One region of the Mesobacillus sp. AQ2 genome, then DNA from elsewhere that is predicted to be linked to it. Evidence: predicted binding sites of a transcription regulator. Region 1 holds the regulator's gene; the other holds the start of a gene.
What was found. Region 1 encodes NrdR, which represses ribonucleotide reductase genes. Its sites were predicted from a motif close to AACACNATATATNGTGTT; they were not measured.
Positions count from the first base shown of each region.

Region 2: a site for NrdR is predicted at 3,424-3,441, ahead of QNH36_RS16550 (vitamin B12-dependent ribonucleotide reductase). Genes of this name have one in related genera too.

Region 1 is NZ_CP126080.1:3,578,845-3,587,007, forward strand. Features, by position in the region: gene dnaI (primosomal protein DnaI) at 1-826, opposite strand, end outside; gene QNH36_RS18075 (replication initiation and membrane attachment family protein) at 832-2,247, opposite strand; gene nrdR (transcriptional regulator NrdR) at 2,551-3,009, opposite strand; gene QNH36_RS18085 (hypothetical protein) at 3,137-3,541, opposite strand; gene speD (adenosylmethionine decarboxylase) at 3,647-4,027, opposite strand; gene QNH36_RS18095 (glyceraldehyde-3-phosphate dehydrogenase) at 4,413-5,444, opposite strand; gene coaE (dephospho-CoA kinase) at 5,792-6,388, opposite strand; gene ytaF (sporulation membrane protein YtaF) at 6,414-7,046, opposite strand; gene mutM (DNA-formamidopyrimidine glycosylase) at 7,132-7,959, opposite strand; gene polA (DNA polymerase I) at 7,998-8,163, opposite strand, start outside.
Region 2 is NZ_CP126080.1:3,271,150-3,279,312, forward strand. Features, by position in the region: gene QNH36_RS16545 (DUF1646 family protein) at 1-567, opposite strand, end outside; gene QNH36_RS16550 (vitamin B12-dependent ribonucleotide reductase) at 722-3,280, opposite strand; gene QNH36_RS16555 (lipoate--protein ligase family protein) at 3,635-4,471, opposite strand; gene QNH36_RS16560 (rhodanese-like domain-containing protein) at 4,644-5,024, shown strand; gene gcvPB (aminomethyl-transferring glycine dehydrogenase subunit GcvPB) at 5,630-7,093, opposite strand; gene gcvPA (aminomethyl-transferring glycine dehydrogenase subunit GcvPA) at 7,086-8,163, opposite strand, start outside.

The DNA.
Region 1 (8,163 bases):
GGGTCAGATGGTGTTCAAGCCCGCTAAGGTCGAAGTTGGAAGTAAAGAAGGTTGGAAGGTTCTCAAGCATGCGGAATTGCAGGATTGTTCCAAGGATTTCATCCCTCGCCCAGCTGCTCATCGTTTCCGCTCCGATATCATCAAGCATCAGGACATCAGATTTTTTGATTGCTTCCAGCTTGTCGTTGACCGAATGATCCCCGATCGCATTCTTCATTTCCCTGAAAAACTCCGGAACATATACAATCAAGGAACTGACCTGTTTCTGTGCCAATTCATTCGCAATGGCGCCAAGCAGGTATGACTTACCCGTTCCGAACGGCCCATGCAGGAACAAACCTTTTTGCTTCTGGCCGGATTCATAATTCTCAACAAAATCCTTCGCCATTTTTATGGCCTTGAATCTCCCCGCGTCATCAAGCTCAATATCCCCGAATGACGCTTTCAGGATTTCCTTCGGCACATATATGCTGTTAATCAGCCGGGCGTTCTTTTGCTGCTCATCGTACATGACCTTCTTTTTACAGCGGTCATATTTGACATCAATGTAATTCCCTTTGATGAAAAGCTGTGGTTCATAGCCTTTGATCATATTCTTGCAGGCTGCGAGACTTTCGCATTTATCACAGTCCTTGCTCTGGGTAGAAAATTCATACAGTTTGGACATGCTGCCGTCAAGCATTTCCCTGGTGATATAGTCCGCATTTTCATCGAGGAATTGCTTTATATGCTGATCCTGCATGACCTGTCTTTTAAGTGTTTCATAACGTTCCTGGAAGTTTTGGTTATTAGCAAGCTTCTTCAGCGTTTCATTTATGTTTTGCAACTGAATCACCTCCCGGATTTGTATTTTTTCAGTTCTTCTTCAAGCTTTTTCTTTTCTATTTCAAAGTCAGGGTCCACTCCGGCAGCAGAACTTTGCTGCTGGTCTGGTCCATTCTCGCTCTTTTTCTCAAACCAGTCCGGCAAGACTTCCTTGCGTACAGGTTTCCGTTTTCCTGAAGCAGCGGTCGTTTTCTTTCCTTCTGCCCAATCGAGGTATTGCCTGTGCTCACTTTTCGCCAGCTCCATGGCATCCCTTACAGTCGAGATTTTCTTCCTCGACCAGTGGCTGGCGATTTTCTCAATATAGCCTTTGGCCAGCTTCATATCCGTTCTGATCATAACATATTGGACCAAAACATTCACGACACCCGGAAGCAGCTTTTGCTTGAACATCACTTCTTCGATGATCTGCAGGTCAGATTTTGAAGGCACGGCACCGCCTGATAAGTCGATCAGCAGTTGTCTTGGTGATGTTTTTTCAAAATAGAGAACCAATTCCTCTTCTTTTGTTTTTGGCTTCTCGATTCCAGCTTTGTGCTGAAGAGGCTGGGTCCGGTCCAAGAGTGCCGGCAACTGGTCCTGGTATTCAAATTGGTACCAGTCCCGGGCCGCCTTTCTCAGCTCCTCGATATCGATTTCATTATCAGCTGTTACGGCACTCAAGACGATATTCTTCATCTTCAACGCATCAATTCCATAAAGGAAGGCGAGATTGCTGACCGCTTCTTTGACCTTCGTTGTAAAAGCTTTTTTGGGGATCAAAGAATCCTGAAGACCTCCCAATAACAGATCGAAATTAAATTCCGAAGGGTCAATCTGTATTTTGTCAGACTCCCTCCTGCCGATGAAGGATTGTGCTTCATCCTCTCCAAGGTCGGCAGCTGAATCACTATTATGCATGAGTGCTTGAGGAGGAACAGACAGGAACACATCCTGAAAAGCCCGGGTAATTTCAGAATATCCCTCCTCTGCCTCGGGCAGCTTGTCACTGAAAAACCGTTTAAGCCTCAAAAACTGATTCTTTCCGATTTTTCGATACAGATAGACATTCAGCATGCCATCCAGGAAAAATTGTTCAGGAGTCAACGGCGGCTGTAATTCATAAATGAATGAACGGCCATCTTCACTATTTTTGACATATGTCTTCAGCAAACCCATCCCCTCAAGCTTCTGGCGGGCGTGATAAATCTCCTTCAAATTCATATCCATGATTGTCATCAGGTTATGATGGGTACCAGACTGTGACCATAGCCGATTCTCTTCAAGTTCGGCCCATAAGGTCATATAAAGGCTCAAACAAGCTGGCCCAATCAACGGCTGGTACAAAAAGGTGAGCACCTTGCGATCATAATCATGCAGCAGGCCGCCGGATGCAACAATATATTGGTCTACAGGCAAAGTCTCCTGCCAATGCTGAGCCATCCTATTCCCCTCCACTCTATCCGGTTAAAAACTATAACAATACCACTATGCTGAAAATCAAATCGTTCACGCGCGCCTTAAAAAGAGCCGAAGTTTCCTTCAGCTCCCTCATGGAAAAGCGTAAGCGCCTGATCAGCCCCGACAAGCGTTGGGGCCTGGCAGTGAAGTCGCTCTTTGACTTCATTGACAGGACCGAAACGTCTCGAGGGGCTAGGCGCTGGAGCTAGACAATTCTCTAAGTGAAAATTTATAAAGCGCAAGCGCCCTGGTAAATATACTTCATTGGTCTGGACCCCAGCTTTATCATTGTTCTTTCTTCAATAACTCTTTTAATTCATCGATGAATACATTGATATCCTTGAACTGCCGGTAAACAGAGGCGAAACGGACATAGGCGACTTCATCGATCTTAGCCAGCCTGTCCATCACCATCTCGCCCACTGCTTCGCTCTTGACTTCGGATACTCCATGGCTTCGCAATTCTTTTTCCACCTCGGAGACCAGATCCTCAAGCTCTTTTAGGGCGACCGGTCTTTTTTCACACGCTTTCAGCAAACCGCGAAGGAGTTTCTCCCGATTGAACTCCTCGCGAGTACCTTCTTTTTTTACAACAATCAATGGGATTTCTTCAACTTTCTCAAAAGTGGTAAAGCGAAATCCGCAAGCTTCACATTCACGTCTGCGTCGAATTGATCGGCTATCGTCAACCGGTCTTGAATCAAGAACCCGGGTAGAGTTATTTTGGCAAGTTGGACATTTCATCTCGATCAGCTCCGAATATTTTGAAATATAGAATGAGCGAAGGACCATTCGCTTTATCCACCAATACGTCCATAAGCATTATCCTTACTATTATCTTATAAAAAAGAAGCTGATGGGACAAGAGGGACTATTGATTCCCATATTTACCTGAACCGATGAACGTAAGTGTTTTATCCAATTTTCCATATACCTTGATTACTTCTTGTCTCAATGCAGGATTGATTCCTGCCATAGAAAACTTTTCCGTGGAGATATGTAAATCGACCGCTGTCTCAAAGGGTTTTGTCGTAATGACAGTCGCGGTTAAAAAACTCCTGACCCTGCCGTTTAGCTCAGCTGAGATTTCTCCATGTTCCTTTGATACACTTGTGATCCGGGCTGCAGGGTCAGCTTTAAGCAGATCCTCGACTGATTGGAAAACCTGATTAAAATTTGCTTTATAGTAATGGGTCCGCAATTGTTCATCGCTGTTATTTTCACTCGTCCCGCTGAATTTCTCGTATCTTCCTGTTATGGATTTCAAAAAAGACATCAAAAATCCTCCTGCAGATTATTTCTATTTACAGTTTACCTTAATTTTCGCACAAAATAAAAAGAGGTGTATCACTACACCCCTTGTAATTTTTCATATTTTCAATTATAGAGCCTTCGCTTGTGCCTGTTTCACATGCACTGGACCCATGCCGCGTGGGATTTCGATATTCTCACGTGTTTGAGCGCTAAGAGCTTCAGCAATATAGTCAGCTGCAATATTAGGATCGAGATCGCCGCAAGTGTAAACATCAATGCTGGCGTACCCGTGCTCCGGGAAGCTGTGAATAGTTAAATGAGATTCAGAGATAATGACAACTCCGCTTACACCCTGTGGTGCAAATTTGTGGAAAGCCACTTCGCGGATTTCAGCACCAGATTTCAAAGCTGCTGAAACGAAAGTTTGTTCAATAAAGTTCATATCATTCAATTTTTCAAAGTCGCAACCCCAAAGTTCAGAAATTACATGACGACCCATTGTTTCCATATTCAATTTCCCCCTCTAACAATATTAGAATGAAATTCCTAGTTTCAATGGTATCTTAACTACCACGGGGGAAAGTTAGTCCAGAGAGGTCCTAACCCTTTAAGTAGCCAATTGGTACCGTTATTAAGAAGTTCACGATGACTAGTATACTTTGTTTATATTTTTTTTGCAACACATGAAAATAAAATTTTTTCAATGAATTTCAGCATGCTATATCAAAAGGTTTTTAGATAGCTATTTTAAGGATATCCCCGGGAATCGATTGATTACCTTTGTAAGATTAAAGAGGTTTTTCTGAAGAGGGAAGACGGTAATCTGATACAACACGAAAGCGTCATTAAACAAGCCTGCCGGGAGCGGCAGGCTTGTTTAATGACTATTCTAATTATCCAACTTTCACGGCGGGTGAAGCCGACATTGCCTGGGCAACATGCTTTGTCAGGTCTACCACCCTGCTTGAGTATCCCCATTCATTGTCATACCACGCAAGTACCTTGACTTTGTTGGCGCCAATGACCATTGTAGACAGTCCATCAATGATCGCTGAGTGCTCATTTGTGTTGAAATCGATGGATACAAGTGGATCTGTTGTAATATCCAGTATACCCTTAAGCTTTCCTTTTGCGGCAGAATAGAACGCATCGTTCACCTCATCCACAGTTACCTCTCGCTTCAAGTCAACAACCAGGTCTACAAGTGAAACGTTTGGCGTCGGCACCCTTAATGACATGCCGTGAAGCTTTCCTTTCAACTGCGGAAGAACAAGGGAAAGCGCCTTTGCCGCCCCTGTTGAAGTAGGGATGATTGATTGGCCGCAAGAACGCGCCCTGCGCAAATCCTTGTGCGGATTATCGATATTATTTTGGTCATTTGTATAGGCATGAACAGTTGTCATCAATCCGTTTTCAATTCCGAAAGTATCATCCAGAATTTTTGCGACAGGTGCCAGGCAGTTCGTTGTGCATGAAGCATTGGAAATGATCTCATGTTCTTCAATTTTTAATGCGCTTTCATTTACGCCCATCACAATCGTAATATCTTCATTTGTGCCCGGTGCTGTTATAATGACCTTCTTTGCGCCTGCTTCCAGATGAAGTGCAGCCTTGTCACGTGAGTTGAACTTTCCTGTGGCCTCTATGACAATATCAACCTGCATTTCTTTCCACGGAAGCTCAGCAGGATTGCGATTGCTCAAAAGTTTGACAGTTTTCCCATTGACTACTAGGTGATCATCAGCAGGGATAATCTCACCTGCAAATTGACCATGGGTTGAATCATATTTAATCAAATGCGCCAGTGTTTCAGCCGGATAGCTCGCATTAATCGCTACAACCTCAAGATTTTCCTCAAGAATGGCTCTTCTGAATACCATTCTGCCAATTCTCCCAAAACCGTTTATCGCTATTCTCGCCTTCATTGTACGGCCCCTTCCGAATTAGTGTTATACTTAATAACCCTTTGTTATGGTATTAGTATAACATATTAAAAATTATTTGTGATATATAATTGCACACATTTAAAATTTAAAATAATTCTGATAATAATTATCAGTAAAGACAAGTATTTCTTGAGTGGATTTTATTGAAACAAAGATTAAAAATCCTGAAACAAAGATGATATTGAGCCAACAGGTATTTATTTGGGCTGTAACAGGGGTATAACCGGAAGCTCGGCCATAGCGGAAGGTGTACTGACCAGAAGGGCTTTTAGTAATATGGCAATAACCAGGTTAACGGCAAAAGAAAAAAGAGCCTATTCGGCTCTTTAGATTCCCCATTTATTCAGGATTTTCTTCAATTGCTGCCTTGATTGCTCAATTGTTCCTGTGTTGTCGATGACTTCATCTGCCAAATCCACTTTATCCTTCAAAGGCATCTGCGACTTGATCCTTGAAAGTGCTTCATCTTCGGAGAAACCATTCCTGGACATCAGCCTCTCCAGTTGGGTCTTCTCATCCACGTAGACAACGATGATCTTTTCGACCAGGCCTGTGAGCTTGCTTTCAAACAGCAATGGTATGTCCAGGACCACTGCTTTTTCATTGGCAGCTTCAGCTTGCTGCCTTTTCATGGCCATCCTCTCACGTACGGCGGGATGGACGATTGAGTTGAGCAGCAACCTTTTTTCCTCATTGTTAAAAATGATCGACCCTAAGGCAGGGCGATTGATAGTGCCATCTTCTTCTAAAACTTCTGTGCCAAAATGGCTGACAATATCATTGTATGCTTTTTCTCCTGGCTCAACAGCAAGCCTCGCTTCGATATCAGCATCGATCACAGTGATGCCAAGCTCAGTGAACATGGCCGATACCGTGCTTTTCCCGCTCGCTATACTTCCGGTTAATCCAATGATTAATGACATTTGTTTTATCCTTTCAAACAGACCGCTAAAGCTTGAGCAGTCCAATTATGATCAATAAGATTCCAGGTACGAATGAGAACTTCTGCAGCCAGCTCCTCTCTGAAAAATAGCTGCCCATTCTCATGCCGGCATAGACGAACAATGAACTCATACAGGCAACCGTCAAAGCCAGATAGCCGGGCGAAAAGCCCAATAAGGCAGCACCGATCCCGGCTCCGAATGCATCAAGAGACAGGGCGAGACCGAGCATGACGGCTTCGATTCCATTGATTGTACCCGATCGGTCAAAGTCTGCCGACATCGGCTTCTTCAAAATATTGATAACAATGCCAAGTGATTTAATCTCAAAATTCAGGATGATTTTTTCATGACAGAGCATCTCTGACTGGTCATTGCGAAAAAACTGGAATAACACCCATCCGCCCAATACTATCAAGACAGTGCCACCAATTGTCTCTGCCAATTCAGGTGAAAAAAAGCTCTCAAGAAAATGTCCGATCATCATGGCAGCCATCAGAACGGCCGCTGAACAGACCGCAATAACAGCAATCGATTTAACCGGGATTTTCATTTTCCGCAATCCATACGTTAACCCTACACTGAAACTGTCAAGACTGACAGCGAATGCAAGTAAAAGCAGGGAGATTATTTGTGCCATAAACTGAGCTCCTTCCTGTCAATCGCTACGTTAGTATATGGAAGGAGCCTAGATATGGTGAGAAAATCAACAGGCGATTATATGTTCACAGTTTTTGGCATGTTGGACAGAAGTGGGTACCCCGTCCTCCGACGACTGTTTTTTCCAGTGGTGTGCCACACACCTTGCATGGTTCATTTTTTCGGCCATACACCAGCAGCTGTAGCTGGAACATGCCGATCTGCCCCTGTGAATTGACATAGGATCGGATTGTGCTGCCGCCCTTCTCTACAGCCTCAGAGAGAGTACTGACAATTTCCCGGTAGAGGACAGCTTCTTCCTCCCGAGACAATGAGTTCGCAATTCGTTCCGGGTGGATTTTCGACCGGAAAAGCGCCTCATCGACATAAATATTCCCGAGACCGACAAGGATCTTTTGATCAAGCAGTGCAGGCTTTATTTTCCGGTTGGTCCTTTTAAGCTTTTCCGAAAGCCATTCTACTGAGAAGTCTCCTGAAAATGGCTCAGGTCCCAAATCAGCGAGCGGCTGCGAATCGAATTCCGTCCCTTTGGCGTAAAGGTGCATTGTCCCAAATTTGCGGACATCCTTATAGCGCAATTCTTTCCCATCGGTAAAATGAAAAATGACATGGGTATGTTTTTCAACAGGTTCATCTGCGCTGAACAAACCGTATTTCCCTTCCATTCTAAGATGGGAGACAAGCGCATAGTCATCTGTATAAAATATCAGGAATTTGCCTCTCCTGCCGATTTCACTGATTGTCTGACCGCGTAGGGCATCATTAAATTGCTCAACTTCACTCGGCTTTTTGATCATCTTGGGCCAAAAAACCGACACCTGGCTAATTTTTTTGCCAACTGCAAGTACCTCAAGCGTGCCCCTGACGGTTTCTACTTCTGGAAGCTCAGGCATCCTATCCCGCCTTTCTTTTTTTCTCTCTTGTCTTTCCTTTACTTCGCATCATACCAGGTTGGACCGTATGAGAAGTCCACCTTCAAAGGAACCTTTAATTCGATTGCATTTTCCATGACATCCGGGACTATTTTCTTCAGCTGCTCAATTTCATCCTGCGGCGCCTCGAAAATCAATTCATCGTGCACCTGGAGGAGCAGCCTA
Region 2 (8,163 bases), 310 kb from region 1:
AATGGACATCAGGCCAAAAATAAGTAATGCTGGAAGAACTTCTTTCCCAATCAACTCCAGTAAATAAAAGAAGTCCTTGTCCAATCTGCTGATTGTGATCGTGGCTAATGGCTCACCAATCGGTGTCAAGGCAGCACCAAGTCCGATCGAGAAGCATGCCAATACGGTAAAACGAACTTCAGATCTTCGGTCGAGCGGAAGGACCTTTATAATCATAACCAGTATTATAGCAGCAATGATCGCAGTTAGAACACTAGATGCCAGTCCAAGAAAAACAACTGTCAAACCGAAAAATAATCTAGGAGACAGTAGTCTGCTTCCCCATTGGATCGATTTTTCCAATTCCGCCTTAAACCACTTGGCAAGCAAACCAGCTGCTAATACTGCAATCGTGATATTGATAGGGTCAGTCACCGCTTTTTCAATGAGCGGACGGTCCATCACGCCACTAATAATTGCTGCCGCAACGCCCATAGTAAATAAAAAAAGCTCCAAATTATGTTCAATCATTTTAATCGAAAAAGGCAAAAACAAAACCAACAGCAAAATAATAATTAATCCAATCATCGCTTTCCCTGTCCTTTTTTCTACCTCTATTACTATATAATAGGAGCAAACCTAATATTTAGAACACGGAGTTTTTTCGGTTCATGGAAATAAACCAGAATTTAACCATAGAAATAGCCACGGCCTGGGCCGTGGCTAAACTATTGATTTTATATTATAATCCACACTTTAATTGCGCGTTACAGTTTGTACAAGTATTGCAGCCGCCGATTTCTTTTACCTCACCTTTGCGGCAGACCGGGCATGTGTTGCCGACTTCAGAACCGATCGTTACGTTGGTAGAACGCAATTCATTGATCGTATCGACAAGCACAACATGCTGCTTTTGCTTTTCTTTCTTTTCAACTTCATCATCCATTGAATTCTCTTCAGCTTTAAGCGTCAATACCTGGGAATCACGGGAGCCGTCAACATAAACGGTTCCGCCTTTAGCTCCCCCTTTATAAAGGCGCTCATATACCTTTTCCACCTGCTCAACACTGTAACCTTTCGGTGCGTTGACCGTTTTGCTGATTGAGCTGTCAATCCAGCGCTGGATGACACACTGAACATCAGCATGGGCTTCAGGCGCCAGTTCCATCGCAGATACGAACCAGTTCGGCAGGTTCTCAGGATCTGCCTGCGGATGACGATCAAGGTATTCCTGGACGATATCCGCCTTCACCTCGATGAACTTGCCTAGACGGCCGCTTCTGAAGTAAGAGAAGCTGAAGTATGGCTCGAGTCCTGTTGATACGCCAACCATTGTACCAGTAGATCCTGTCGGAGCAACAGTCAGCAAGTGCGAGTTGCGAATTCCGTTTTCAAGGATTGATTCACGTATATCCTCAGGCATTTTCTTCATGAAACCAGTATTTGTGAATGCCTTACGAAGTCTGTTTGTTTCTTCTTCTGTGCCGCCCTGAAGGAATGGGAAGCTTCCTTTTTCCTTTCCAAGTTCAACAGATGCACGGTACGCTGATGTCGCGATGGTTTCAAAAACCTTATCGACAAGCTGGTTACCTTCCTCTGAACCGTATTCTGTTTCACAGTAGATCAGTAAATCATGAAGACCCATTACCCCTAGACCGACACGGCGTTCGCCCAGGGCTTGTCTCTTATTATCTTCAAGGAAATATGGAGTCGCATCGATGACATTGTCCTGCATGCGCACACCAACTTCAACAGTACGCTTCAATTTTTCAAAATTAACTGTTTTGGTTTCCTTGTCCGCCATTTCTGCAAGGTTAACAGCAGCCAGGTTGCAGACAGAGTTTGGTGCGAGAGGCTGTTCCCCACACGGGTTGGTCGCTACAACCTTCTGTCCATATGCCTGTGCGTTCGTCATGTCGTTGGCATTGTCGATGAAGAAAATGCCAGGCTCCGCAGAATACGTCGCACAGATATTGATCAGGTTCCATAGTTCTTTGGCTTTGATTTTTCTATAGGTACGGACTTTATAGCCAAGCTTTTCCCACTCGCGAACATCCCCTACTTTATGCCACTCTTCATTATAAATTTTCATCGTCTCAGCATCGTAGCTTTCTACATCTGGGAAGCGAAGTTCATAGTCTGCATCGTTGTCGACTGCATCCATGAAATCTTTTGTCAATGTGACTGAGATATTTGCACCAGTCAGGAATTCTGAGTTATGGACAGTATAAGTTCCGCCTGTTGCAAGCTTTTCTTCAGCAGATTTAATGATATCAGCGCTGAATCCACCGTAGCCTGGGATCGTTTTGTAGTTCACAATTCCCTGGTACATTGCTTCTTCCTGAAGTGTCATCGGCGTGAATTTAAGTTTTTCCTTAGCCATTTTCTTGATTGACTCATCGTTTGTGTTTTCTATCAGGAAGCGAAGGATTCTTGGGTTCTGCATTTTTGAAATGATGAATTCCACAATGTCAGGATGCCAGTCAGAAAGCATGATCATCTGCGCTCCCCTTCTTGACCCGCCCTGCTCAACTAAATGTGTAAGCTTGGCGATGTCATCAAGCCATGAAACCGATCCGGATGATTTTCCGTTTACGCCTCTGGCCAGTGTGTTGCGCGGTCTTAATGTTGATCCGTTCGTTCCGACTCCGCCGCCGCGGCTCATGATTTCCATGACCTGCTTGCGATGCTCAGAGATGCCTTCGCGGGAATCTTTTACGAAAGGCATTACATAGCAGTTGAAGTAGGTTACGTCTGTGTCTGCGCCTGCTCCGTAAAGGACACGCCCTGCAGGAATGAAGTTCATTGATACTAGTTCCTGATAGAACTTTTCAAACCACTCCTGGCGCTTCTCTTCTGTTTTTTCAACAGCTGCCAGCCCCGTCGCATTCCGTTTTGCGATTTGCTCGTAGAATACTTCCAGCGGCTTTTCAATCACGTCCAGGGAACGCTTGATAATGCCAGTGGCTGATTCTTCGGGATCATCAAGTACTCCGCGAAACTCTTCTTCTACAAGAACTTTCGCTGTCTTGTTCTCCCAATCAATATCTTGTATGAATCCAAGTCCGCGTGCCGGGAACTTTGGATCTTCCTTGATCGTGAGGACGACAAAATCCCCACTAGAGAGTGTGATTTTTTCGGTGTCTTTAAAAGTATAGCGGTCCAGCATGACAAGTCGGGAGACGCCTTTGTGGGTAAGTTTCATTTCAGGTGTGATGGGGTGAACCTGCGGGAACAACTTGATATCCTCATTCAGACTTTCAACATTCAGGCTCATTTTTTGTCCAATAGTAACAGACATTTCTACAACTCCTTCAAAGGTTTAAATCCATTCTTTAATGTGATACTAGAAATATGTAATTCTAGCTGCTTTTTTTGAATTACCCTTACGTTATCATATCGAAACATTAAAAATCAATATATAGTGTATTTTTTATTTTCGACAATACTATATATGGTGTTCAGGACAAAAGAACTTTATTTTGTCAAACATGAAAACTACTAAAAATGAGAGATAAAAAGAGAGAAAGATAGAATTTTTCCCTTAAACGATAAAAAACAACAAATTTCGAGGGTTGCACTTTTTACAATCCCCCCGACCTCTAGAAAATACTGGATAAAAGAAAAAAAGCGGTTCAACCGCTTTAAAAATTTTTTATCTTTTAAAATTCCAGTCATCAGATTCGTACTTGTTTTTGGCAAGTGCATTCACATAATCCAATTCCTCTTCACTTAAGGTATAAGGCTCCAAAATAATTCCAAGCCCGTCCTCGAAACCTTCTTTGAAGGCTTTCTTCGCTTCTTCTAGTTCAATTTTCCGGCCGCTGATCTCATTGATTGCCACTGCCTTGGTCTTGAAGGCTCGCTGCATTCTTTCTTTGATTCTGTCATTCGGGTACTTGAATAAGCTGAAAAGTTTATCTTCATCCAAATCCAGCAATATGGATCCATGCTGAAGGATGACACCTTTCTGACGTGTCTGGGCACTTCCGGCGACCTTCCTTCCCTCGACAACCAGCTCGTACCAGCTTGGTGCATCAAAACAAACCGCAGATCTCGGGTTCTTCAGTGCATCTTTTTCGGCAGATGTTTTTGGCACGGCAAAATAAGCTTCCAGTCCAAGTTTCTGGAACCCTAGTAAAATCCCCTCTGAAATGACGCGATATGCCTCAGTGACTGTTTTCGGCATTTCAGGGTGGTCTTCTGTAACGATGACACTATATGTAAGTTCGTGTTCATGCAGGACACCCCTGCCTCCAGTGGGCCTGCGCACAAATCCGAGACCATGATGCTGTACCGCATCCATATCAATCTCGCGCTCGATCCTCTGGAAATAGCCAACTGAAAGTGTCGCCGGGTTCCAGCCATAAAAGCGGACAACAGGCGGGATTTTTCCGGCACCATGCCAATCGAGCAACGCCTCATCCAGCGCCATATTGAATGACGGTGAATTGTCTCCTGAATCAATAAATCTCCATACCTCTTTTTCCATTGCATTACCCCATTTAAAATTGTTCAAAGCTACGATTTTTTTAGTCTAACAAATAAATTTTCAAAAGCAAAGCAGCTTGTTCGAAAGAATTTTGTTAAATTCCTTTGCTCTTATCCAGGAAGGCTTATATAATTAAAGGTGGCTCAGCTAAGCTTGAAAGGAGAAATATGTTTTGGATACACTTATTTTTTTAATCGTCCTGACAGTTGCGGTGATTCTTTACTCTGTGTTTATGTATTTCCGCCAAAAGAAAATCCTGAAGACTTTGTCAGAGGAAGAATTCAAAGCAGGGTACCGTAAAGCGCAGCTCATTGATGTCCGTGAACCAAATGAATTTGCCAACGGACATATTCTTGGCGCAAGAAACATCCCGCTTACCCAGCTAAAAGCACGTCTGAAGGAAGTCAGACCGGACAAGCCAGTCTATCTTTATTGCCAGAGCGGATCACGCAGCGGCCGTGCTGCACAGCTGCTTCACAAAAAAGGCTATAAAGACTTATCCCATCTTGAAGGCGGCTTCAAAAAATGGGGCGGCAAAATCAAAGCTAAATAAGCAATCTTTCCATAAAATCACCCCTCAGCAGAAATGCTGGGGGGTTAGCTTTTAAAGTCATAACACTCTTTTCGGTTTAGCTTCTTTTAGTTCTAAAATAAATGTCTTTTGCATCTTAGGTTCGGACAGCTTTTTGCTGATTTCCTCCAAACCTGTCCGAAGTTGCTCCTGGTTCGGACAGCTTTCTACTGATTACCTCCAAACCTGTCCGAAGTTGCACCTAGTTCGGACAGCTTTCTGATGATTCCTTTCAAACCTGTCCGAAGTTGCTCCTAGTTCGGACAGCTTTTTGCTTATTTCCTTCAAACCTGTCCGAAGTTGCTCCTAGTTCGGACAGCTTTCCTCTGATTCCCTTCTAACCTGTCCGAAGTTGGACCTAGTTCGGACAGCTTTCTTCTGATTTCCTCCAAACCTGTCCGAAGTTACACCAAGTTCGGACAGCTTTCCGTTGATTCCCTCCAAACCTGTCCGAAGTTGCACCTTGTTCAGACAGCTTTTCGCTGATTCCCTCCAAATCTGTCCGAAGTCTACCGGGCTCAGCTACCAAAAATAATCATTATCAAAAAAAGTCCTGCCAATTTCAAACCGGCAGGACTTTTAAAAAACTATTCAGCTTTTTGATAGCGCAGGATTGGCTTCCTTGCAGCTGTTGTTTCATCCAGGCGGCCTACAACAGTAGAGTGAGGTGCTTCCTGAACGATTTCCGGGTTCTCCTCTGCTTCACGTGCGATCTGGATCATCGCGTCGATGAACGCATCAAGGGTTTCCTTGGATTCTGTTTCTGTCGGCTCGATCATGATCGCTTCTTCTACATTCAATGGGAAGTAGATGGTTGGCGGATGATAACCGAAGTCAAGCAGGCGTTTGGCAATATCCAATGTACGGACGCCAAGCTTTTTCTGGCGCTTGCCGCTAAGGACGAATTCGTGTTTGCAGTGCCTGTTGAATGGCAGATCATAATATTCAGCAAGCCTTCTCATCATATAGTTGGCATTTAGTACCGCGTACTCTGTTACAGCCTTCAAGCCGTCTGGTCCCATTGTCCGAATATATGTATAGGCACGGACATTGATGCCGAAGTTTCCGTAGAAAGGTTTAACCCTTCCGATTGATTGCGGGCGGTCGTAATCGAATTTGTATACGCCATCCTGCTTTGTAACGATAGGCTTTGGCAGGAATGGAATAAGGTCTGCTTTTACGCCGACTGGGCCTGATCCCGGGCCGCCGCCGCCGTGTGGGCCTGTGAATGTCTTGTGAAGGTTCAAGTGAACAACATCAAAGCCCATGTCGCCAGGGCGAGCCTTGGACATTACAGCGTTCAGGTTCGCTCCATCGTAATAAAGCTTTCCGCCTGCGCCGTGGACTATCTCGGCCATCTCTAGGATATTTTCTTCAAATAATCCCAACGTGTTCGGGTTTGTAAGCATCAACGCAGCAGTATCTTCCCCAACAACCTTTTTAAGGTCTTCAAGGTCAACAAGGCCGTTTTCATCAGATTTTACCGTAATCGTTTCAAAACCAGCGACTGTAGCAGAAGCAGGATTGGTTCCGTGAGCGGAATCAGGAACGATGACCTTCGTACGGTTTTGGTCACCATTGGCTTCATGGAAAGCGCGGATCATCATCAATCCCGTCCACTCACCGTGTGCACCAGCTGCTGGCTGCAGGGTAACTTCATCCATACCGGTGATTTCAATCAAGTGTTCCTGCAGATCGTACATCAATTCAAGCGCCCCCTGCACTGAACTCTCATCCTGCAATGGATGCAAGTGTGCAAATCCGTTGAAACGAGCGACATTTTCATTCATCTTCGGATTGTATTTCATTGTACATGATCCAAGCGGATAGAATCCGGAATCAACACCGTGGTTGCGTTTCGACAATGCTGTATAATGGCGCATGATATCAAGCTCGGAAGCCTCAGGAAGTTCTGGTTCCTCTTCACGAAGGAATCCTTCAGGCAAAAGCTCTGATAAATCCGCTTCTGGAACATCCATTTCCGGAAGGCTGTAGCCGACACGGCCTGGTGTGCTTAATTCAAAAATGAGTGGCTGATCTTCCTTATGCATTGATATCCCCCATTTCCTTTACAAATGTATCGATTTCTTCTTTTGTCCTTAACTCAGTCACTGCAACAAGCATGTGATTCTCAAGTCCGGAATAATCACGGCCAAGGTCATAGCCGCCTATGATGGCCTTTTCGAGGAGCTTCTGGTTCACTTCTTTGACCGGCTTATTCAGCTTGACAACGAATTCATTGAAGGATGGGCCTTCAAATGCAATCTCAAAGCCATTTTCCTTGAATGCCTTTTTAGCGTAATGAGCTTTCTGGATATTGGCGACAGCCATTTCACGAACGCCTTTTTTACCGATTGCAGTCATCGCCACAGAGGCAGCAAGTGCATTTAATGCCTGGTTCGAGCAGATATTGGATGTCGCTTTATCACGGCGGATATGCTGTTCCCTCGCCTGAAGTGTCAATACAAATCCTCGGCGTCCCTGATCGTCCTTAGTCTGGCCGACAAGTCTTCCTGGAACCTTCCTCATCAGCTTTCCAGTTACTGCAAAGTATCCACAGTGAGGGCCGCCGAATGCTGTCGGGATCCCGAATGGCTGTGCGTCTCCCGTCACAATGTCAGCGCCGAATTTGCCTGGAGGTGTCAACGCCCCCAGCGCTAGCGGATTGCTCGAAACTACGAAAAGAGATTTGTTCTCATGGACAATTTCTTCAATTTCCTTCATTGACTCAAGACCGCCAAAGAAGTTCGGATACTGGACGATGACAGCAGCGACATCTTCGCTTGCCATATCCTTCAATGCATCCAGGTCTGTTACACCATCTTTATGAGGCACTTCGACTACATCAATGTATTGTCCTTTTGCATAAGTTTTGACGACATCCTTATATTCCGGATGGACAGCACTTGAGATCAATACCTTCTTCCTTCTGGTATGGCCCGCACTAAGCATAGCTGCTTCTGCCAGTGCAGTACCGCCATCATACATGGAAGAGTTCGCTACCTCCATGCCAGTCAATTCGGAGATCATCGTCTGGAATTCAAAGATAGCCTGAAGTTCCCCCTGTGAGATTTCCGGCTGATATGGAGTGTAGGCAGTGTAAAATTCCGAACGTGACAGA